Paraburkholderia fungorum: one gene and its partner. The protein of the gene in region 1 interacts with the protein of each later gene in a pairwise test. Links are inferred from orthologs where the notes say so. Each region holds a gene or a part of one and is shown in the gene's direction. Other genes may lie near its edges.

Region 1 (6,558 bases):
GCGACGACGAGAAAGAAGCGCGTGGCGTGAAGATCGCGATCGTCGGTCGTCCGAACGTTGGTAAGTCGACGCTGATTAATGCGCTGGTCGGCGAAGAACGCGTGATCGCGTTCGACATGCCAGGCACTACGCGCGATTCGATCTACGTCGACTTCGAGCGTCAAGGCAAACCGTACACGTTGATCGACACGGCTGGTTTGCGCCGTCGCGGCAAGGTGTTCGAAGCGATCGAGAAATTTTCGGTGGTGAAAACGCTGCAGTCGATCTCCGACGCGAACGTCGTGATCCTGCTGCTCGACGCGCGCCAGGACATTTCGGAACAGGACGCGCACATTGCCGGTTTCGTCGTGGAACAAGGGCGCGCGCTGGTCGTTGGCGTGAACAAATGGGACGGTCTTGATTCGCATGTGCGCGACCGCACCAAAGCCGACCTCGAGCGCAAACTAAAATTTCTGGACTTTGCCAAATTCCATTTCATTTCCGCACAGGAAAAGAGCGGGATTGGGCCGCTGATGCGCTCGGTCGACGACGCGTACGCAGCGGCAATGGCCAAGCTGCCGACGCCGAAGCTGACGCGCGCATTGATCGACGCTGTTGAATTCCAGCAGCCGCGCCGACGTGGTCCGGTGCGCCCGAAACTGCGTTATGCCCACCAGGGTGGACAGAATCCGCCGGTCATCGTGATTCACGGCAACGCACTTGATGCAATCACCGAAACGTATAAACGCTACCTCGAAAACCGCTTCCGGGAAACTTTCAAGCTGGTTGGGACTCCATTGCGCATAGAGTTCAGATCATCGACGAACCCTTACGCGGATAAAGGCTGAAACCCGCGTGTGTGCTGGGTTTGGCCGCTTAGGCCATGCCCTCGCGCAAAAACGAAAATCGGCTATAGTGTAGCGGTTGATGGCGGATCTCTTTTTCCTTCGTCGTCAATTTAGTCAACCTGCAAAAAAATACGGAGTTTGCTATGAGCAACAAAGGGCAATTGTTACAAGACCCGTTTTTGAACGCACTGCGTAAAGAGCATGTGCCGGTGTCGATCTACCTGGTCAACGGCATCAAGCTTCAAGGGAACATCGAATCGTTCGACCAGTACGTCGTGTTGCTCCGGAATACGGTCACCCAGATGGTCTACAAGCACGCAATCTCGACAGTCGTGCCAGCCCGTCCGGTGAATTTCCACCCGGATTCTGAACAGTCCTAACCCCTGTCGCGGCCGGCGTAGCGTCGCCCGTTGGCGATTACTCCCGGCCGCCTTATCTTGATACCCTCCAATTTGATCAATGCAGCGCTTGTCGGCATCGACTTCGGTAAGATCGATTTCGAAGCCAGTCTCGAAGAACTCAGCCTGCTCGCGCAAAGCGCGGGTGCCAATCCGTTAGTTACCCTCACCGGACGCCGGTCCAGCCCCGACGCGAAGATGTTCGTCGGCAGCGGCAAGGCCGAAGAATTGCGTCTTGCGTGTGAGGCGAACGACATCGAACTCGTCATTTTCAATCACGCTCTGGCACCTGCGCAGCAGCGCAATCTGGAGCAGGCGCTTAATCGCCGTGTGATTGATCGCACCAGTCTCATCCTCGATATTTTTGCGCAACGCGCCCGCAGCCACGAAGGCAAGCTGCAGGTGGAGCTCGCGCAGTTGCAGTATCTGTCGACCCGGCTGATTCGTGCGTGGACTCACCTCGAGCGTCAGAAGGGCGGTATCGGTTTGCGCGGTCCTGGTGAAACGCAGCTCGAAACCGACCGCCGCCTGATCGGCGAGCGCATCAAGGCGCTCAAGACGCGGCTTGAGAAGCTGCGTCGTCAGCATGGCACGCAGCGTCGCGCGCGCAGCCGGAATCAGACGATGTCGGTGTCGCTGGTCGGCTATACGAACGCGGGCAAATCCACGCTGTTCAATGCACTCACTAAAGCTCAGGCGTATGCTGCCGACCAACTGTTCGCGACGCTCGACACAACGTCGCGCCGCGTGTATCTCGGCGACGAAGCGGGGCAGGTGGTGGTGTCCGATACGGTCGGGTTCATCCGCGAGTTGCCTCACCAGCTGGTCGCGGCATTCCGTGCCACGCTCGAAGAAACCATTCACGCCGATCTGCTGCTGCATGTGGTCGACGCATCGAGCGCAGTGCGCCTCGATCAGATCGATCAGGTGAACGAGGTGTTGCACGCTATCGGCGCGGACACGATCCGGCAGGTGCTGGTATTCAACAAGATCGACGCGGTGCCCGAGTTGGCGGCCCGTGGGGACGCGGTTGAGCGGGATGAGTATGGTAATATTTCGCGCGTCTTTTTGAGCGCGCGCACCGGGCAAGGGCTGGATACATTGCGCGCTGCCATCGCTGAAATCGCTACTGCCGAACCTCTTGGCGACGTGCTGATCGAGCCGTCGGAAGAAAACGGAACGGCAGCACCGCACGACGACCGCAAGGTCCCAGAACTCGGGCACTGACCCGTCCCAATTGCACTGACCCGCTGTCTACTCTGGTGAACGAACACAGGTGAACGATTACAACGAGCGGAGTATCTGGCTGCGCATGCGCGCCATGCTGTCACTGAACGATCCGCGCTGGGGCCGGGGCGATGGCAATGGAGACCGGCAACGGCCGAACGATCCCAAGCGCCCACCCAAAGACGGTGAAGGGCCGCCCGATCTCGACGAGATGTGGCGTGATTTCAATCGTCGCCTGAGCCGGATTTTTGGACGCAAGGGCGGTGGTGTCGGTGGCGGCAAACCCGATAACGGACGCGGCGCGCGCATCGGCGTGGGCATCGTGATCGGCGTGCTGATCGCTATCTATCTCGGCAGCGGCGTGTTCGTCGTGCAGGATGGTCAGGCGGCGGTCGTGATGCAGTTCGGCAAATATCGTTACACCGCGGGGCAGGGTGTGCACTGGCGTCTGCCGTATCCGTTCGAAGCGCATGAAGTCGTCAATATCGGGCAGATCCGCCAGGTGGAGATCGGCCGCAATAACGTCGTGCGTCTCGCGAACGTGAAAGACGCGTCGATGCTCACGCAGAATGCGGACATCGTCGACGTGCGTTTCGCGGTGCAATACCAGGTGCGCAAGCCGACCGATTATCTGTTCCGCAGCGTCGATCCCGATCAAAGCGTGATGCAGGCCGCTCAGGCGGCGGTGCGCAGCATCGTCGGCACGCGCAGCACCAGCGATGTTCTCGATCAGGATCGCGAAACAATTCGTCAGCAGCTGATGGAATCGATCCAGCAGACCCTCGACGCGAACCAGTCCGGTCTCGTTGTGACCGGGGTGACGATGCAAGGGGTGCAGGTGCCCGACCAGGTGCAGGCCGCCTTCGACGACGCCGCAAAAGTACGCCAGGAAAACGAACGCGCGAAGCACGACGCGCAGGCCTACGTCGCAGATTTGCTGCCGCATGCGCAAGCCGATGTGGCACGCCAGATCGCCGACGCGAAAACGTACAGCGACAAGACCGTGGCTCAGGCGCAGGGCGACGCTGAGCGCTTCAATCAGGTCTACGAGCAGTACTCGAAAGCGCCCGCTGTGGTCCGCACGCGCATGTACATGGAAACCATGCAGCACATCTATTCGACGGCGACCAAGGTGTTTGTGGACAACAAGAACGGCAATAACGTGATGTATCTGCCGCTCGACAAGCTGATCGAACAGAATCGTCAGCGGCTCGCGGAAGCAGGCGTGAGCCCGTCGGGCGCTTCGGCAGCTGCAGCTCCGCAAGCGGCGAGCGGTGCAGCGGCTCCGGCGGCTTCCGACAACGCGGCTGCCGCTGTACCGGGAGTCGTGGCTTCGGCACCGGCCGCCGTCAGCACGCCGGCCAGCCAGGCCGCGGCAAGCAGCGACTCGCTCCGTTCACGCGACGCCTTCCGCAATCGCATGCGTGAAGACGACGTTCAATAAGGAGCGCACAACATGAACAAGATCATTGCGCTCGTCGTGGCTATTGTCATCGTGCTGTTCGCCGCGTCGTCGACGGTGTTCGTCGTCGATCAGCGGCATATGGCCGTGCTGTCGTCGCGTGGCGACTCGCCGTCCACGTTGCTCGGGCCGGGGCTGCACGTCAAACTGCCGCCGCCGTTGCAAACCGTCACGCTGGTGGATAACCGCGTGCAGTCGCTCGACGCGCCAGACGAAGATCATTACGTCACGTCGGACAAAACCGAGTTACTGGTGAATCCGGTCGTCCGGTTCCGCGTCACCGATCCGCTGAAATTGCTCGCTGAAACAAAGGGTGATGTCCAGAGCCTGCCGGACCGGCTGGCTCTGCTGTCGCGCACCGCGCTTAGCGACGCGTTTGGCAAGGTCACGTTGTCCGACGCGCTTGCCAAACAGCAGGCTGTCGCGGACGAAGCGCGCGACTCGATGGACAAGGCGGCGGCGTCGCTGGGCGTGTCGGTGGTCGGTATGCAATTGACGCGCGTCGATTTCCCCGCAGCGATGACCGATTCGGTCTTCAAGCGGATGATTGCCGAGCGCAACCAGGTTGCCGCCGACGAACGCGCCAAGGGCGCGGCCGAGGCTGACCAGATCAAGGCCGATGCCATCGCGAAGCAGCAGGAGATTCTCGCCGACGGCTATCGTCAGGCGCAGGGCATTCGTGGCGACGGCGATGCGAAGGCTGCGGCCATTGCTGCAGACGCTTTCGGCAAAGACCCGCAGTTCTATCAGTTTTATCAAAGCATGCAGGCATACCGGAACACCTTCAAGCCGGGCGACATCGTTGTCGTCGACTCGAATAACGAGTTCTTCCGCTTCATGCGTAGCCCGACCGGCGGCGCTGCCCCGGACGCTCCCGCGGCACCGCGCAAACACTGATAACCGGAACCGCCGCGGCATTCGCATCGCGGCTTTTCATCGCATGGATATAGCCGGCTCGTTACTGCTCGCGATCGCATTGATGCTGATTATCGAAGGGATGTTTCCCTTCGTTTTTCCGGCGGCCTGGCGCGACACGTTCCGTAAAATTGCGGAACGTCCCGCGCATCAGATCCGCATTGGCGGGTTGATCGTGATGGCGCTCGGACTGATTCTGCTGTTTATCGTGACCTGACGGGTCCGGCTCGGGCCGTAGATGCCTCGCCTGTGGTGTCTGTGCTGCTGATGTCTGCCGACGCGAGCCGGCATGAGGTGCACGGGCGTCAGGGCGTCTGCGATAGCCGCCAGAATCGAGTCGCCGCCCGCCATTAAAACTCACTCACCGGCGCCCCAGCCGCCGTGTTCAACGTCGTAGGACTGTATCGATGTCGACCTGGTTACTCCCCGAAAATATCGCCGACGTGCTGCCGTCGGAAGCCCGCAAGATCGAAGAATTGCGGCGCCGTCTGCTGGACCGTTTCCGCTCGTATGGCTACGAGATGGTGATGCCGCCGCTGCTCGAATACCTCGAGTCGCTGCTGACCGGTGGCGGTCACGATCTGAATCTGCGCACCTTCAAGCTCGTCGACCAGATGTCCGGTCGTACGCTCGGTCTGCGCGCCGACATGACGCCGCAGGTCGCGCGTATCGATGCGCATTTGCTGAACCGTCAGGGCGTGACGCGTCTTTGCTATGCGGGCAATGTTGCGCACACGCGTCCGCGCGGTTTGCACGCCACGCGTGAGCAGATCCAGATCGGCGCGGAAATCTATGGTCATGCTGGCCTCGAAGCCGACCTGGAAATCCAGCAACTGATGCTCGACGCACTGCGTCTGGCGGGTCTTTCCAAGGTTCGTCTCGACCTCTGTCACGCGGGTGTGCTCGCTGCGTTGATCGAATCCGAACCGGCCGCCGCAGACCATGGTCAGTCGCTCTACGACGCGCTGGCGGGCAAAGATGTGCCGCGTCTCGCGGAACTCACCGAAGGACTCACGCCGGTCATCCGCGATGCGTTGCGCGCGCTGCCTTCGCTTTATGGCGACGCGTCGGTGCTCGAAGAAGCCCGCGCACGTTTGCCGAATACGCCGGCCATCGCCCGCGCACTCGACGATCTCGCGTTTCTCGCGAGCCAGGTCGACGGCGCCGAAGTGATGATCGACCTTGCCGACCTGCGCGGCTATGCTTACCACAGCGGCGTGATGTTTTCGGCCTATGTCGACGGCGTGCCGAATGCGGTGGCGCGCGGCGGCCGTTACGACCATGTCGGCCAGGCCTATGGCCGGGCTCGCGCGGCAACCGGCTTTTCGCTGGATCTGCGTGAAGTGGCGCGTATCTCGCCGGTCGAAGCGCGCAGCAGCGCGATTCTCGCGCCGTGGCAACACGACGACGCGTTGCGCGTCAGCGTGGCCGCATTGCGCGATGCCGGCGAAGTAGTGATCCAGGCGCTGCCGGGTCACGAACACAGCCTGGATGAATTCGCGTTCGACCGCGTGTTGGTCGAGCGCAACGGTGCATGGGTCGTCGAACCGCGCTCCTGAGCGCGTTCCTGCCGACCTGCAAGGGGCTTCCCCTCGCACCTGTCATACGGCGACGAGAGTGTCACGAATCTATCGCCGAAGTCTCGCAGGACACGGCGCGGCCAACTGCCGCGCCATCCTTTTCATACTCACCATAACGTGCATACCGTTGAGCGGAAACGGAAAAATTC
Region 2 (16,534 bases), 330 kb from region 1 along the record:
GGCATTTTCGGGGGGACTGGCATTCTTAGCTACGCTGTCATGGCCCGTCATTTTCCGGCGCAAATGATCGGCCGCGTGAACACCACGCTCACGCTGATTATCTTTCTGCTGATTTTCGGCTTCCAGATCGGCGTTGGCGCGGTGCTGTCGCATTGGCCGGCAACTAATGGTCATTACCCGGAAGTCGCCCATTTGACTGCCTGGGGGATTCTGGTGACGCTGCAGGTGCTGAGCGCGATCTGGTACATATTGCCCAATCGTGCGGTGGTCCGTCCTGTGGAAATGCGCGCCGGCCAAGACGCCTGAGCGTTCGGACGGGCGCGCGGCTGCGAAGGGAGATTAATCGACGCTATCTTGATTTGGTGTCGATAAATTTCTCTTTGCCGCCGGCAAAGTCAATTCCAGTAAGGGTTTGCGTGGATCGAGACCGGCCTGCACCGGGTCCGCGCGCCATCTCGGATTTGGAGGGAAGGGCGGTTTCAGGCTATAATTTCAAGGTTTGAGCTTATCAACCCGCACCCTAGCGCCTACCTCTCCCATACCGTTCATCCGCCGCGCGCCAATGGCGTAGCAAGAAGGGCCCCGCACCAAGCCGATCCGTCCACACAATGGATACATTGGACATGTCGCGCACCCCTTGCAACGTTACAGGCAGTACGCGAGCGAGTCTGCGCGCGCATCCTCGATGTGCTTCGCTGCGGCTCGCAGTCGGATAGGCTGGTCGGCAACAGGGTGTTCCCCCAAGGAGTCTCCCGTGTTGCCGTCATTTTCTCCCGCTCTGCTCGCGCTCGCCGACGGCACGGTCTTTCGTGGTTACTCGATCGGCGCCCCCGGCCATACGATCGGCGAAGTCGTGTTCAACACCGCTATCACCGGCTATCAGGAAATCCTGACCGACCCGAGCTACGCGCGCCAGATCGTGACCCTCACGTATCCGCACATCGGTAACGTCGGTGTGAACGCCGAAGACGTCGAAGCTACGAAAGTCCATGCCGCCGGCCTGATCATCCGTGATCTGCCGGTTCTCGCGTCGAATTTCCGCATGGAGCGCACGCTCCCGCAATACCTGAAGGACGAAGGCGTCGTCGCCATCGCCGGCCTCGATACCCGCATGCTGACCCGCGTTCTGCGCGACAAGGGCGCGCAGAACGGCGCGATCCTCGCCGGTTCGGACGACGAAGCCAAGGCGATCGAACTCGCACGCTCGTTCCCGGGCCTCTCGGGCATGGACCTCGCGAAGGTCGTGTCGACGAAGGAAAGCTTCGAATGGACCCAGACCGAATGGCGTCTGGGCAGCGGCTACGGCACGCAGAGCGCGCCGAAGTACCGCGTGGTCGCGTTCGACTACGGCGTCAAGTACAACATTCTGCGCATGCTGGCCGAACGTGGCTGCCACGTCACCGTGCTGCCGGCGCAAGCCACCGCGGCCGACGCGCTCGCGCTCAACCCGGACGGCATCTTCCTGTCGAACGGCCCTGGCGACCCGGAACCATGCGATTACGCGATTGCAGCGGCAAGTGAGTTGATCGAGCGCGGCATTCCGACGTTCGGCATCTGCCTGGGGCACCAGATCATGGGCCTCGCAGTCGGCGCCAAGACCATGAAGATGAAGACCGGCCACCACGGCGCGAATCATCCGGTAAAGGATCTGGACGACGGCCGCGTGGTCATCACGTCGCAGAATCACGGTTTTGCAGTCGACGCCGACACGCTGCCCGCGAACGCGCGCGCCACGCACGTTTCGCTGTTCGACGGCACGCTGCAAGGCTTCGCGCTGACCGACAAGCCGGCGTTCTGCTTCCAGGGTCACCCGGAAGCGTCGCCTGGTCCGCACGACATCGCTTATCTGTTCGACCGCTTCACCGGTTTGATGGACGCGAAGAAGGGCGACAAGAGCGCGGCGGCGTAAGCTGAAGCGGCTCGGCGCTGCGGGCTTGCCGGAAGAAGTGGCACGGCATCCCGGCAGCGCGCGGCTCGTCAGGCGATGAGCGCTTCCAGCGCGCAAGGTGCGCAAGCGCCCCCCAAATGAGCCGCCCGCAACAGCCAACGGCAGCACACAGCAGCAAGCAGCAGCGCACAGCAAAGCGCGCGCAACGCAACACCGACGCGCGCCGACGGAAAGAATTCAGGAATACATTAGCGAGAGCGTTATGCCCAAGCGGACAGACATCAAGAGCATCCTCATTATCGGCGCGGGTCCGATCATCATCGGCCAGGCGTGCGAGTTCGATTACTCGGGCGCGCAGGCATGCAAGGCGCTGCGTGAGGAAGGCTACAAGGTCATTCTCGTCAACAGCAATCCGGCGACGATCATGACCGACCCGAACACGGCCGACGTGACCTACATCGAGCCGATCACGTGGGAAGTGGTCGAGCGCATCATCGCGAAGGAGCGCCCGGACGCGATCCTGCCGACGATGGGCGGCCAGACCGCGCTGAACTGCGCGCTCGATCTCCACGCGCACGGCGTGCTGGAAAAGTACAAGGTCGAGCTGATCGGCGCATCGCCGGAAGCAATCGACAAGGCGGAAGACCGCCAGAAGTTCAAAGACGCGATGACCAAGATCGGCCTCGGTTCGGCCAAGTCGGGCACCGCGCATTCGATGGAAGAAGCTCTGACCGTGCAGGCGGATATCGCTGCACAAACCGGCAGCGGCGGCTATCCGGTCGTGATTCGTCCGTCGTTCACGCTCGGCGGTTCGGGCGGCGGCATTGCGTATAACCGCGACGAATTCGAAGAGATCTGCAAGCGCGGTCTGGACCTGTCGCCCACGCGCGAACTGCTGATCGAAGAATCGCTGCTCGGCTGGAAAGAGTACGAGATGGAAGTGGTCCGCGACACCAAGGACAACTGCATCATCGTCTGCTCGATCGAAAACCTGGACCCGATGGGCATCCATACCGGCGACTCGATCACCGTGGCGCCCGCACAAACGCTGACCGACAAGGAATATCAGATCCTGCGTAACGCGTCGCTCGCGGTGCTGCGCGAGATCGGCGTCGATACTGGCGGCTCGAACGTGCAGTTCTCGATCAATCCGAAAGATGGCCGGATGGTGGTGATCGAAATGAACCCGCGCGTGTCGCGTTCGTCGGCGCTGGCGTCGAAGGCAACCGGCTTCCCGATCGCCAAGGTCGCGGCCAAGCTGGCTGTCGGCTACACGCTGGACGAGTTGAAGAACGAAATCACCGGCGGCGCGACCCCGGCGTCGTTCGAACCGACGATCGACTATGTCGTCACCAAGATTCCGCGTTTCGCGTTCGAGAAATTCCGCGAAGCCGATTCGCGCCTGACCACGCAGATGAAGTCGGTCGGCGAAGTGATGGCGATTGGCCGCACCTTCCAGGAATCGTTCCAGAAGGCGCTGCGTGGTCTGGAAGTCGGCGTCGACGGTCTGGACGAAAAGACCGATAACCGCGACGAGATCATCCGCGAGATCGGCGAAGCCGGTCCGGATCGTATCTGGTACGTCGGCGACGCGTTCCGTGTCGGCATGACGGCTCAGGAAATTTTCGACGAAACGTCGATCGACCCGTGGTTCCTCGCGCAGATCGAACAGATCATCCTGAAGGAAAAGGCGCTGGCAGGCCGCACGCTGGCCAGCCTCACGAAGGAAGAACTGAAGTACGTGAAGCAGAGCGGCTTCTCGGATCGCCGTCTGGCCAAGCTGCTCGGCGCGAAGCCGGCGGAAGTGCGTCAGCGCCGTATCGAGTTGAACGTGCGCCCGGTGTACAAGCGCGTCGACACGTGCGCGGCCGAGTTCGCGACGAAAACCGCGTACATGTACTCGACCTACGAGGAAGAGTGCGAAGCGAACCCGACCAACAACAAGAAGATCATGGTGCTGGGCGGCGGCCCGAACCGGATCGGCCAGGGCATCGAGTTCGACTACTGCTGCGTGCACGCCGCGCTCGCGATGCGCGAAGACGGCTACGAAACGATCATGGTCAACTGCAACCCTGAAACCGTTTCGACCGACTACGACACGTCCGACCGTCTGTACTTCGAATCGCTGACGCTCGAAGACGTGCTCGAAATCGTCGACAAGGAAAAGCCGGTCGGCGTGATCGTGCAATACGGCGGCCAGACGCCGCTGAAGCTCGCGCTCGACCTCGAAGCGAACGGAGTGCCGATCGTCGGCACGTCGCCGGACATGATCGACGCCGCCGAAGACCGCGAGCGTTTCCAGAAGCTGCTGCAGGACCTGGGCTTGCGTCAGCCGCCGAACCGCACTGCACGCGCCGAAGACGAAGCACTCAAACTCGCCGACGAAATCGGCTACCCGCTGGTGGTGCGTCCGTCGTACGTGCTCGGCGGCCGCGCGATGGAAATCGTCCACGAGCCGCGCGACCTCGAGCGCTACATGCGCGAGGCCGTCAAGGTGTCGAACGACTCGCCGGTGCTGCTCGACCGCTTCCTGAACGACGCGATCGAATGCGACGTGGATTGCATTTCGGATGGCGAAGCCGTGTTCATCGGCGGCGTGATGGAGCACATCGAACAGGCAGGCGTCCACTCGGGCGACTCGGCTTGCTCGCTGCCGCCTTATTCGCTGTCGCAAGAAACCGTGGCTGAGCTGAAGCGTCAGACCGGTGCGATGGCCAAGGCGCTGAATGTGATCGGCCTGATGAACGTGCAGTTCGCGATCCAGCAAGTGCCGCAGGCTGATGGCTCGAAAGAAGACATCATCTACGTGCTCGAAGTGAACCCGCGTGCCTCGCGTACCGTGCCGTACGTGTCGAAGGCGACCAGCCTGCCGCTTGCGAAGATTGCGGCGCGCGCAATGGTCGGCCAGAAGCTGGCAGAACAGGGCATCACGAAGGAAATCGTGCCGCCGTACTTCAGCGTCAAGGAAGCCGTGTTCCCGTTCGTCAAGTTCCCGGCAGTCGACCCGGTGCTCGGACCCGAAATGCGCTCGACCGGCGAAGTGATGGGCGTGGGCCAGACTTTCGGCGAAGCGCTGTTCAAGTCGCAACTCGCCGCGGGCTCGCGTCTGCCGGAATCGGGCACGGTGCTGCTGACGGTGATGGACGCCGACAAGCCGAAGGCCGTCGAAGTCGCGCGCATGCTGCACGAACTCGGCTACCCGATCGTCGCGACCAAGGGCACGGCTGCCGCGATCGAAGCGGCCGGCGTGCCGGTCAAGGTCGTCAACAAGGTGAAGGACGGCCGTCCGCACATCGTCGATATGATCAAGAACGGCGAGATTGCGCTGGTCTTCACGACCGTCGACGAAACCCGCGCAGCGATCGCCGACTCGCGTTCAATCCGCATGAGCGCGCAGGCGAACAAGGTCACGTACTACACGACGATGTCCGGCGCGCGTGCTGCAGTTGAAGGTTTGCGCTATTTGAAGGACCTCGAAGTCTATGATTTACAAGGGCTGCACGCTCGCCTAAACTAAGGCTTCGACTTTTTGTCCAAGAAGTAAGTGCCGCGGTTAAGCGGCGTTCCGTAGGTGCTGTGGCCCGGGTTTTGCCCCGGGGCGCTGGTTCCCGCGGAATGCACTTAACCGCGGTGATTTTTTTTACGGCTGTTTTTTGCATAGAGTTGTTTATGAGCACTGTTCCATTGACGAAGCGCGGCGCGGAAATGTTGCGCGATGAATTGCAGCGCCTGAAATCGGTTGAGCGTCCCTCGGTGATCAATTCGATCTCTGAAGCGCGTGCGCAGGGCGATCTGTCGGAAAACGCGGAATACGACGCGGCGAAGGAAAAGCAGGGCTTTATCGAAGGCCGGATTGCCGAGATCGAATCGAAGCTGGCTGGTGCACAGGTGATCGACCCGTCCAAGGTCGACGCGGACGGCCGCGTGGTGTTCGGCGCGACGCTGGAACTGGAAGATCTGGAGTCGGGTGCATCGGTCAAGTACCAGATCGTCGGTGACGACGAAGCAGATATCGACCATGGTCTGATCTCGATCAGCTCGCCGATCGCGCGTGCGTTGATCGGCAAGTCGGAAGGCGACGTGGCTTCGGTGCAGGCACCGGGCGGCGTGCGCGAGTACGAAATTATCGCGGTTAGCTACGTCTGATGGCGGCTGCGGTGTCCCAGATGCCACATCGACTTTTTCGTCTTTTGACGGTGCTGTGGGTCGGCAGTCTGCTGACTATCGGCTATGCCGTCGCGCCGGTACTGTTCACGTCGCTCGACCGGATTTCGGCGGGCGCCGTGGCAGCACAGCTATTCCGGATCCAGGGGCTGGTTGGCATCGTGTGCGGCATTTTGCTGCTCGTTCTCGCGAATGTTCTGGTGCGCCGTGGCGATCAAGCCTATCGCCGTGTTCGCTGGATGATTGCCGGCATGCTGTTATGCGTGTTGGTGGGCTATTTCGCGTTGCAGCCGTTTATGAATGCGATGCGCGTGGCCGCACTCGAGGCTGGCAGCGACGTAGGGCATTCGGTCTATGCAACGCGCTTTGGCATCCTGCATGGCGTATCGAGTCTGTTTTATCTGATCGAAAGCGTGCTGGGTCTGGCTCTGGTGTGGAAGCTGCCTGCGGGTGGCGGCGTGCTGGCCGTGGAGCAGGGTGCTCATGGCAGCGGTACTGCAGGAAAAGTGACAGGCTGACGGACTGAGTTGCCGCAGCGGGCGTGTTGCTGGAGCCCGCTGATCGGTTGCTTCGGGCAGATCGCCGTGCGCAATGGGTCGTCTGCTTCAGCCTACCTTGGGTCAAAGGTGCGGATCTGGCCCGCACCTCTCACCATTCGCTTACTTCGACGATTGATGCGAGCGCTTTGCGCTGGTTTGACGCTTCTTGGCTCGCTTGATGTTGCCGCCTTGCGTCACACGTTCATTGCCGCGCACGACAACCGCTTTAGCCTTCGGCTTGCGCATCGGAATTTCGCTGGGCTTCACGACCTTAACGACGCGCGGTGCGCGACCTTTACCCGGCTTGGCTTCTTCCGCAGCTTCGCGGGCGCTCGGCAAGGCGCCGCGTTTGGCCTTCACCGCGGGCTGGGTCGATTCCGGCTTCCAGATCACCAGCAACTTGCCGATGTGCTGGATCGGCGCGGCGTTCAACTTGTCGCAGATTTCTTCGTAGATAGCGATGCGCTCTTCGCGTTCATCGCCGAACACACGAATCTTGATCAGCTGATGAGCACCAAGGTGTACCTTGATTTCGGAGAGCACAGCGTCGGTCAAGCCTTCGGCGCCGACGAGCACGACCGGTTTGAGCGCATGTGCCTGGGAGCGCAACTCGGCGCGTTGGTCGGAAGAGACTTTGAGGGCTGGCATGGAAAGTGGGAGACTCGACTAAAATGGCGGCACCTGCGTTCCCGATCGATTTGCTCGAATGGGCCGATTCAACAGGGCGGCGCGTCAGAACAACAGAATCGCGGCTCACCGTTACTTATTGCCGGTTTAGGCATCAGTTTGGCACTGGCCGCGCGAATTAACCGCGTATTATCCCCTAAAGCGCGTCACCACGCAGCAAGAGTTCATCTTTAATGGCAAAAAACAAGTTCAACACCGCGTGGCTGCATGACCACATCAACGATCCCTACGTGAAAATGGCGCAGCGGGAGGGCTATCGCGCCCGCGCAGCATACAAGCTCAAGGAAATCGACGAACAGGACAAGCTGATCCGGCCAGGGCAGGTCATTGTCGACCTGGGCTCGGTGCCTGGCAGCTGGAGTCAGTATGTGCGCAACAAACTCGCCAAGGGTGCTCAACGCGACGCAGAGCGCGAAGGCGGCATCGACGGCACGATCATCGCGCTGGACATTCTCCCCATGGAGCCAGTAGCTGACGTTCACTTCATTCAAGGCGACTTCCGCGAAGACGCCGTAGTGGGTCAACTGGAAGAATTGGTCGGAGAACGCCAGGTTGACCTTGTAATTTCGGATATGGCGCCCAACCTGTCGGGAGTGGCGGTGGCGGATGCCGCGCGAATCGAGCATTTGTGCGACCTCGCGTTGGAATTTTCGCAAAATCACCTGAAATCCGATGGTGCCCTTTTAGTCAAATGCTTTCACGGCAGCGGTTACAGCCAGATTGTCGAAAAGTTCAAGCGTCAGTTCAAGGTGGTGGCGGCCCGCAAGCCGAAAGCGTCGCGGGATAAATCGTCAGAAACATTTATTTTGGGTAAGCATCTTAAGCGTCCTGCATAAGGGCGCTCCAGAACGGTTCCGCATCTGTCGATAAGGTGCTGGGGGCGCCGGAAATTGGCGCTGCAGCGGCCCGCTACGCTATTTCTGTGGTAGCGAAACCTTATGGCAGGGGTCTGCGGACTGGATTAGAATGCTTTCGTGGTGCCGCAAGGCAAATGTAGGCGCCCGTCTAAGTGAAGGAGTGGTGCTTTGAACAACAATATGTTTTCGAAGGCAGCAGTGTGGCTGGTTATCGCACTGGTGCTGTTTACGGTGTTCAAGCAGTTCGACAAGCCCCGTGTCCAGGAAGGTGTTTCCTATTCGCAGTTCATGGATGACGCTAAGGCCGGCAAAGTCAAGAACGTCATCGTCCAGGGGCGGAACCTCACGGTCACTCCAGCAGACGGCCAGAAGTACCAGATCGTGTCGCCCGGCGACATCTGGATGGTCGGCGATCTGATGAAGTATGGCGTTCAGGTGAGCGGCAAGGCTGATGACGAACCCAATGCGCTGGTCTCGGCGCTGTACTACCTCGGGCCGACGATCCTGATCATCGGTTTCTGGTTCTACATGATGCGACAGATGCAGGGGGGCGGCAAAGGCGGGGCATTCTCGTTCGGCAAATCCCGTGCTCGTCTGATTGACGAGAACAACAACGCAATCAATTTCACCGACGTTGCCGGTTGCGACGAAGCGAAAGAAGAAGTCTCCGAACTCGTCGACTTCCTGCGCGATCCGCAGAAATTTCAGAAGTTGGGCGGTCGAATTCCGCGTGGCGTGCTGCTGGTTGGGCCGCCGGGAACGGGTAAGACGCTGCTGGCGCGCGCAATCGCCGGTGAAGCGAAAGTGCCTTTCTTCAGCATCTCGGGTTCGGACTTCGTTGAAATGTTCGTCGGTGTCGGCGCGGCTCGTGTGCGCGACATGTTCGAACAGGCGAAGAAGCACGCACCGTGTATCGTGTTCATCGACGAAATCGACGCGGTCGGCCGTCATCGTGGGGCCGGCATGGGCGGCGGTAACGACGAACGCGAACAGACGTTGAACCAGATGCTCGTCGAGATGGACGGCTTCGAAGCGAACTCGGGCGTGATCGTGATCGCTGCAACGAACCGTTCGGACGTACTCGACAAGGCTCTGCTGCGTCCGGGCCGTTTCGACCGTCAGGTGTATGTCGGTCTGCCGGATATTCGCGGTCGCGAGCACATCATGAAGGTTCACCTGCGCAAGGTGCCGATTTCGAACGACGTCGATGCAGCGGTGATCGCGCGCGGCACGCCGGGCTTCTCGGGCGCTGATCTCGCGAATCTCGTGAACGAAGCGGCATTGTTTGCGGCTCGCCGAGGCAAGCGCATTGTCGAGATGAACGACTTTGAAGACGCGAAGGACAAGATCTTCATGGGTCCGGAGCGCAAGTCGGCCGTGATCCGCGAAGAGTCGAAGCGTGCAACGGCCTATCACGAGTCGGGTCATGCGGTGATTGCCAAGCTGTTGCCGAAGGCCGATCCGGTGCACAAGGTCACGATTATTCCGCGTGGCCGTGCGTTGGGCGTAACGTGGCAGTTGCCGGAGCATGACAACGAAACGTATTCGAAGGACTACTTGCTCGATCGTCTCGCGATTCTGTTCGGCGGCCGCGTTGCCGAAGAGTTGTTCCTGAACCTGATCAGCACGGGTGCATCGGACGACTTCAACAAGGCAACCCAAACAGCGCGTGCAATGGTAGCCCGTTTCGGTATGACCGATGCATTGGGGCCGATGGTCTACGTCGACGACGAGAACGACGCAACGCCTTTTGGCCGTGGCTTCACGCGTACGATTTCGGAAGCGACTCAGCAAAAGGTCGATGCTGAAATTCGCCGCGTGCTGGACGAGCAGTACACGCTCGCAAAGCGCCTGCTGGATGAAAACCGCGACAAAGTCGAAGCGATGACAGCCGCACTGATGGAGTGGGAGACGATCGACGCCGATCAGATCAACGACATCATGGCTGGCCGTCCGCCGCGCTCGCCGAAGAGCTCGCCGCCGTCGGCAAGCGACGCCTCGTCGGGCGGAAGTCCGGGCACTGAGGTCAAGCCGGGTAGCGCAACCGCACCCGCCTGATCGTCAAATAGTAGAAAGTGCGGGCCGGTGTGTTCCACGCCGGCCCGTTTTGCATTTATTTGTTTTGCGTGAAGTTCGCTACGTGTCGAAAGTCGATTGCAGTTTTCTTCCCGTCCCCGCGCCGCTGCAATGCGGCCGCTTCAAGCTGACCTTTGAACGCCCTTTGGTGATGGGCATTCTGAACGTCACGCCCGATTCTTTTTCCGATGGTGGCAAGTACGCGATGCGCGACGATGCGCTGCGCCAGGCGGAGCGGATGATGCTCGACGGCGTGGATATCATCGATATCGGCGGCGAATCGACTCGGCCGGGGGCGCCCCCCGTGCCACTCGACGAGGAACTCGAACGCGTGATTCCGCTTGTCGAGCAACTACGCGGCGCGAACGTGCCGCTGTCGATCGATACTTATAAGCCGGAAGTGATGCGCCACGCGCTGACTGCGGGCGCTGATCTGATCAACGATATTTGGGGCTTTCGCATGCCCGGCGCAGTTGACGCTGTGCGCGACAGCAATTGCGGTCTATGCGTGATGCATATGCTCGGTGAGCCGCAGACCATGCAACTCGGCGAGCCTGCCTATGAAGATGTGGTGAGCGAAGTTCGCCATTTTCTCGAGGAGCGCGTGGCTACGTTGCAGCAGGCTGGTGTCGCGCGCGAACGCATTAGCGTTGATCCGGGGTTTGGTTTCGGCAAGGCGGTGATCGAGCATAACTATACGCTGCTCGCGCATCTGCCGGACACGGCTCCACGCGCCGAACCGCCGTATCCGATTCTTGCGGGCATGTCGCGCAAATCGATGATCGGCGCGGTGGTCGGGCGCCCGGCGCCGGAGCGCGTCGCGGGCAGCATCGCAGCGGCTGTGTGCGCAGCCGAACGGGGCGCGGCAATTCTGCGTGTCCATGACGTCTTACAAACTGTAGATTCATTGAAAGTATGGGCAGCTATGCGCGATGCGGCGAAACACGCCCGCGCGCACGATTGAACCCAACGCCACGGGAGATAGATAAAAATGGCACGTCGTTATTTCGGAACGGACGGGATTCGAGGCAAGGTTGGCGAAGGACCGATTACCCCGGAATTCGTGCTGCGGCTCGGTTACGCGGCGGGCAAGGTGCTTGCGGGCGCGGATCGTTGGGCCAAATCCGGCACGCGGCCAACGGTGCTGATCGGTAAAGACACGCGTGTGTCGGGCTACATGCTCGAAGCGGCGCTCGAGTCGGGATTTTCGGCAGCGGGCGTCGACGTGATGCTCGCCGGTCCCATGCCGACCCCGGGCATTGCCTACCTGACGCGCGCATTGCGGCTTGCTGCGGGCGTCGTCATTAGCGCGTCGCACAATCCGTATTACGACAACGGCATCAAATTTTTCTCCGCCGACGGCAACAAGTTGCCGGACGAAGTGGAGTCGATGATCGAAGAGCAACTCGATCAGCCGCTCGCCTGCGCCGCCTCCGAACAGCTCGGCAAGGCTCGGCGGCTAGACGACGCTGCCGGTCGCTATATCGAGTTCTGCAAGAGCACGTTCCCGGCTGCGTACGATCTGCGTGGCATGAAGCTGGTGGTCGACTGTGCGCACGGTGCCGCTTATGACGTCGCGCCGCACGTGTTCCACGAACTCGGCGCCGAGGTGATTCCAATCGGCGTGTCGCCGAACGGCTTCAACATCAACGACGGTGTCGGCGCGACCGCACCCGATGCGCTGGTGCGCGCGGTGCGTGCGAATCACGCGGACCTCGGTATCGCGCTCGATGGCGACGCCGACCGTCTGCAGGTGGTGGATGCGGCGGGGCGCCTGTATAACGGCGACGAACTGCTGTACGTGCTGGTCAAGGACCGGATCGCGACCGAAGGCAAAGTGTCGGGCGCAGTCGGTACGTTGATGACCAATATGGCCGTTGAGGTCGCGTTGCAGGAAGCCGGCGTGAAGTTCGTGCGCGCGGCGGTCGGCGATCGTTACGTGCTCGAACAGTTGCGCGAGCACGGCTGGCAGCTCGGCGCGGAGGGTTCGGGACACATTCTGTCGCTGGATCGTCACTCGACCGGCGACGGTATCGTCTCCGCGTTGCTGGTGCTGGCGGCGATGCAGCGCAGCGGCAAGCAGCTCGCCGAATTGCTGGAGGGCGTCACGCTATTCCCGCAGAAGCTGATCAACGTGCGCATGAAACCTGACGCAGACTGGAAGGGCAGCGACTCGATCCGTCGCGCGATCGGCACGGCCGAAGACGCGTTGAAAGGGCGCGGGCGCGTGCTGATTCGTGCATCCGGTACAGAGCCGGTTCTGCGCGTGATGGTCGAAGCGGAAAGTGCCGACGACGCGGTTCTGCATTCGGAAACGATCGCGGATGCGGTGAGGCAGGCTACGGCTTAAGCGGTATTCAGGCAGCGGCGCGGCGCTATTGGCGTGCCGTTGCCGCTGTCGTTGACGCTGCCATCGCAGCGGCAGTCCCAACTAGCAGTTCTCCTAGAATCCGCGCTCTACAACTCCCGCAACTAACGGACCGCAAACCTGCGCATTCCTCGCGCAACTGACAGCCGCTGCGCTCACGCGTCCTCATCGCAACTAACGGCCTTCAGATTTCGCCCCCGCCATCCCCTGCGGCAATCCGCCACAATCTAGCCAATCACCGCGGCACCATCCCCCGTGCTTATCCGCTTCTGATTTCCCCCGCAAACGTTCTCACCCCGCCATACAACCCAATCAACATACAAATAGCGCCCAAAGCGCCGTGAAACCCGCAATTCACCATCCCAACGACCTTTCGCGCCGTAATCCTACTGTCACATCCGATTCACGATAAGTCACGTTACTGTCATAAATAGACCCTAAGCTTCGCGGTGTTCGAGTTACTCGCTCACACCCGCTCACACCCTTGGAGGTCTCATGAAATTGATGCAAACCGTGTTCGCTGGCGTCGCTGGCGCGCTTTTCGCTATCGCAGCGCAAGCCGCAGACATCACTGGCGCGGGCAGCACCTTCGCAGCACCGATCTACACGAAGTGGGCTGACGCCTATCAGAAGTCGGGCGGCGGCAAGGTTAACTATCAAGGTATCGGTTCGTCGGGTGGCGTGAAGCAGATCGTCGCGAAGACCGTGGATTTCGCCGGTTCGGACGCTCCGCTGAAAGACGAAGAACTCGCGAAGGAAGGCCTGTTCCAGTTCCCGACGGTGGTCGGCGGCGTGGTTCCGGCAATCAACGTGCCGGGCGTGAAGCCGGGCGAACTGGTGTTGTCGGGTGAAGTGCTCGGCGACATCTACCTGGGCAAGATCAAGAAGTGGAACGACCCGGCAATCGTCGCGTTGAACCCGAAGATCAAGCTGCCGGATACCGACATCGCCGTGGTTCGCCGCGCCGACGGTTCGGGCACCAGCTTCATCTGGACGAACTACCTGTCGAAGGTCAACGCTGACTGGAAGGCGAAGGTCGGTGAAGGCGCAACGGTCAACTGGCCGACGGGTACGGGCGGCAAGGGCAACGACGGCGTCGCAGCCTTCGTGCAACGTCTGCCGGGCGCAATCGGCTACGTGGAATGGGCGTACGCGAAGCAGAACCACATGACGTACGCAGCGCTGAAGAATTCGTCGGGCGCAGTGGTCGAGCCGAAGACGGAAACGTTCAAGGCAGCGGCTGCCGGTGCTGACTGGTCGAAGTCGTTCTACCAGATCCTGACGAACGAGCCGGGCAAGGACGCATGGCCGGTCGTCGGCGCAACGTTCGTGCTGCTGCACACGGCGCAGGACAAGCCGGCGCAAGGCACGGAAACGCTGAAGTTCTTCGACTGGGCGTTCAAGAACGGCACGCAAGCTGCAAACGATCTGGACTACATCTCGCTGCCGGATTCGGTCACGGCTGAAATCCGCACGCAATGGAAGGCGAAGGTCAAAGACGCAGCAGGCAAGTCGATCGCCGACTAAGCTTCTGACGTAAGCAACAGCAAGTCGCACTACATTGGCCGTCCTCCTGTGAGGACGGCCAATGGCATTAACCGCAACGGCAAACTTGCAGCGAGGTTACCTGCAATTACGTGTGGCATTCATCCAGCATCGAATTCAGCTTAACTCGAGCATCACCGGCCGCACGACACGTGTCATACGGCAACTGGAAACAGGTCCATCAGGCTCTCATGTCCGATATCCAATTAGCGTCTGGCGCAAGCAGGTCCACGCCGCCCGGCAGCACGTCGCAGCAGAAGGCGCCCAGCCGCGCCGGCGACGTGATCTTCGGCGGTTTGACACGCCTTTCCGCCATCATCACGCTACTGCTGCTCGGCGGCATCATCGTCTCGCTGGTCGTCGCGTCCATGCCGTCGATCAAGGAGTTCGGCTTCCGCTTCCTGTGGACCGCCGAGTGGGATCCACCAAGCAAGCAATTCGGCGCACTGGTGCCGATTTACGGCACGATCGCCACGTCGCTTATTGCACTCATCATCGCGGTGCCCGTCAGCTTCGGCATCGCGCTCTTCCTGACCGAACTCGCGCCCGCCTGGCTGCGCCGACCGCTCGGCATCGCGATCGAGCTGCTCGCCGCGATTCCGTCGATCGTCTACGGTATGTGGGGTCTGCTCGTCTTCGCGCCGATCTTCGCGCAGTATTTCCAGAAGCCGCTCGGCGTGGTGCTCGGCGGGATTCCGTTCGTCGGCGCGCTGTTTTCCGGGCCGCCGATCGGCATCGGCATTCTGTGCGCCGGTGTGATTCTCGCGATCATGATCATTCCGTACATTGCTTCGGTGATGCGTGACGTGTTCGAAGTCACGCCAGTTCTGCTGAAGGAATCGGCTTACGGCATCGGCTGCACGACGTGGGAAGTGATGTGGAAAATCGTGTTGCCCTTCACGAAGACCGGTGTGATCGGCGGCGTGATGCTGGGTCTCGGCCGCGCGCTCGGCGAGACGATGGCGGTCACGTTCGTGATCGGCAATACCAATCTGCTCGACAATATTTCGCTGTTCTCGCCGGGCAACAGCATCACGTCGGCGCTCGCCAACGAGTTCGCTGAAGCGGACCCTGGTCTGCATACGTCGGCGCTGATGGAACTCGGCCTGATCCTGTTCGTGATTACTTTCATCGTGCTGGCGATTTCGAAAATCATGCTGCTTCGCCTCGAAAAAGGGGAGGGCGCGAAATGAGCCAGCCCACTTTGAATATGCCGGGTTCGCACGATCCCGCCCAACTCGAAGCCATGCGTGTGCGTCTTCAAGGACGCCGCCGTTTCAAGAACGCGATTGCATTGACCATGTCGCTCGCGGCAATGGCGTTCGGTCTCGTGTGGCTCGTGTGGATTCTCTATACGACGCTGCGTCTGGGTATCGGTGGGTTGTCCGTCGAGTTGTTCACGCAGTCCACGCCCCCGCCGAATACCGACGGCGGCGGTCTTGCCAACGCGATTGTCGGCAGCCTGATGCTGGTGGGACTCGCGACCTTCATCGGCACGCCGATCGGTATTCTGGCGGGCGTCTACCTCGCCGAATACGGTCAGAAGGGCTGGCTCGCCCAGATCACGCGCTTCATCAACGACATTCTGCTGTCGGCGCCGTCGATCGTGATCGGTCTGTTCGTCTACGCTCTGGTGGTCGCGAAAATGGGTCACTTCAGCGGCTGGGCGGGTGTGTTCGCACTCGCGTTGCTACAGATCCCCATCGTGATCCGCACGACCGAAAACATGCTGAAGCTGGTGCCGAACGCACTGCGTGAAGCCGCTTTCGCACTCGGCACGCCGAAGTGGAAAATGGTGCTGTCGATCACGTTGAAGGCCTCCGTCTCCGGCATCGTGACGGGCGTTCTGCTCGGCGTTGCACGTATTGCCGGCGAAACCGCGCCGCTGTTGTTCACCGCGCTGTCGAACCAGTTCTTCTCGATGGACATGAATCAGCCGGTTGCGAATCTGCCGGTTACGATCTACAAGTTTGCGATGAGCCCGTTTGCGCAATGGCAATCGCTCGCATGGGCCGGCGTCTTCCTGATCACGCTCGCGGTGCTCGGACTGAATGTCCTCGCGCGCACGGTCTTCTCGAATAAGTAAGGGCGGAGTGTAATCCGATGAATATGGCAGAAACTCAACTCAATCCGATCGCGCGTCAAGCCGCGCCCGCCGGTTCCGATCCCGTCCAGAGCGGCCAGGCTTCGTCGCCGTCGCGTCCGAAGATCGAGATCAACGACCTGAACTTCTTCTACGGCAAGTACCACGCGCTGAAGAACATCAACCTGCACATTCCCGAAGGCAAGGTGACCGCGTTCATCGGCCCGTCGGGTTGCGGCAAGTCCACACTGCTGCGCACGCTGAACAAGATGTATGCGCTCTATCCGGAGCAGCGCGCGGAAGGCGAGATCATGATGGACGGCGAAA

What was found.
Region 2: the proteins of hflK (region 1) and ftsH interact in binary tests that used the Escherichia coli proteins (3 or more experiments, as listed by UniProt). The link is inferred for Paraburkholderia fungorum from one-to-one orthologs.

The regions. Positions count from the first base shown.
Region 1 is NZ_FNKP01000001.1:2,486,239-2,492,796, reverse strand. The notes cover bases 1,825-4,698. They hold hflK (FtsH protease activity modulator HflK), read left to right. Parts: upstream 1,825-2,501; coding sequence 2,502-3,896; downstream 3,897-4,698. Other genes in these bases: hflC (protease modulator HflC), read left to right, coding at 3,909-4,698; hflX (GTPase HflX), read left to right, coding at 1,825-2,452. Outside these bases: ribosome biogenesis GTPase Der, read left to right, coding at 1-827; RNA chaperone Hfq, read left to right, coding at 971-1,207; more of hflX, read left to right, coding at 1,238-1,824; more of hflC, read left to right, coding at 4,699-4,811; BLS41_RS10905 (DUF2065 domain-containing protein), read left to right, coding at 4,855-5,046; BLS41_RS10900 (ATP phosphoribosyltransferase regulatory subunit), read left to right, coding at 5,237-6,388.
Region 2 is NZ_FNKP01000001.1:2,812,995-2,829,528, reverse strand. What follows is about bases 7,880-10,748. They hold ftsH (ATP-dependent zinc metalloprotease FtsH), read left to right. Parts: upstream 7,880-8,303; coding sequence 8,304-10,193; downstream 10,194-10,748. Other genes in these bases: folP (dihydropteroate synthase), read left to right, coding at 10,276-10,748; BLS41_RS12380 (RlmE family RNA methyltransferase), read left to right, coding at 7,880-8,114. Outside these bases: BLS41_RS12410 (MFS transporter), read left to right, coding at 1-306; carA (glutamine-hydrolyzing carbamoyl-phosphate synthase small subunit), read left to right, coding at 755-1,909; carB (carbamoyl-phosphate synthase large subunit), read left to right, coding at 2,151-5,405; transcription elongation factor GreA, read left to right, coding at 5,558-6,034; BLS41_RS12390 (DUF4149 domain-containing protein), read left to right, coding at 6,055-6,570; BLS41_RS12385 (YhbY family RNA-binding protein), read right to left, coding at 6,712-7,239; more of BLS41_RS12380, read left to right, coding at 7,452-7,879; more of folP, read left to right, coding at 10,749-11,175; glmM (phosphoglucosamine mutase), read left to right, coding at 11,203-12,561; phosphate ABC transporter substrate-binding protein PstS, read left to right, coding at 13,075-14,106; phosphate ABC transporter permease PstC, read left to right, coding at 14,316-15,317; phosphate ABC transporter permease PstA, read left to right, coding at 15,314-16,210; phosphate ABC transporter ATP-binding protein PstB, read left to right, coding at 16,228-16,534. UniProt on the Escherichia coli protein: Acts as a processive, ATP-dependent zinc metallopeptidase for both cytoplasmic and membrane proteins. Plays a role in the quality control of integral membrane proteins.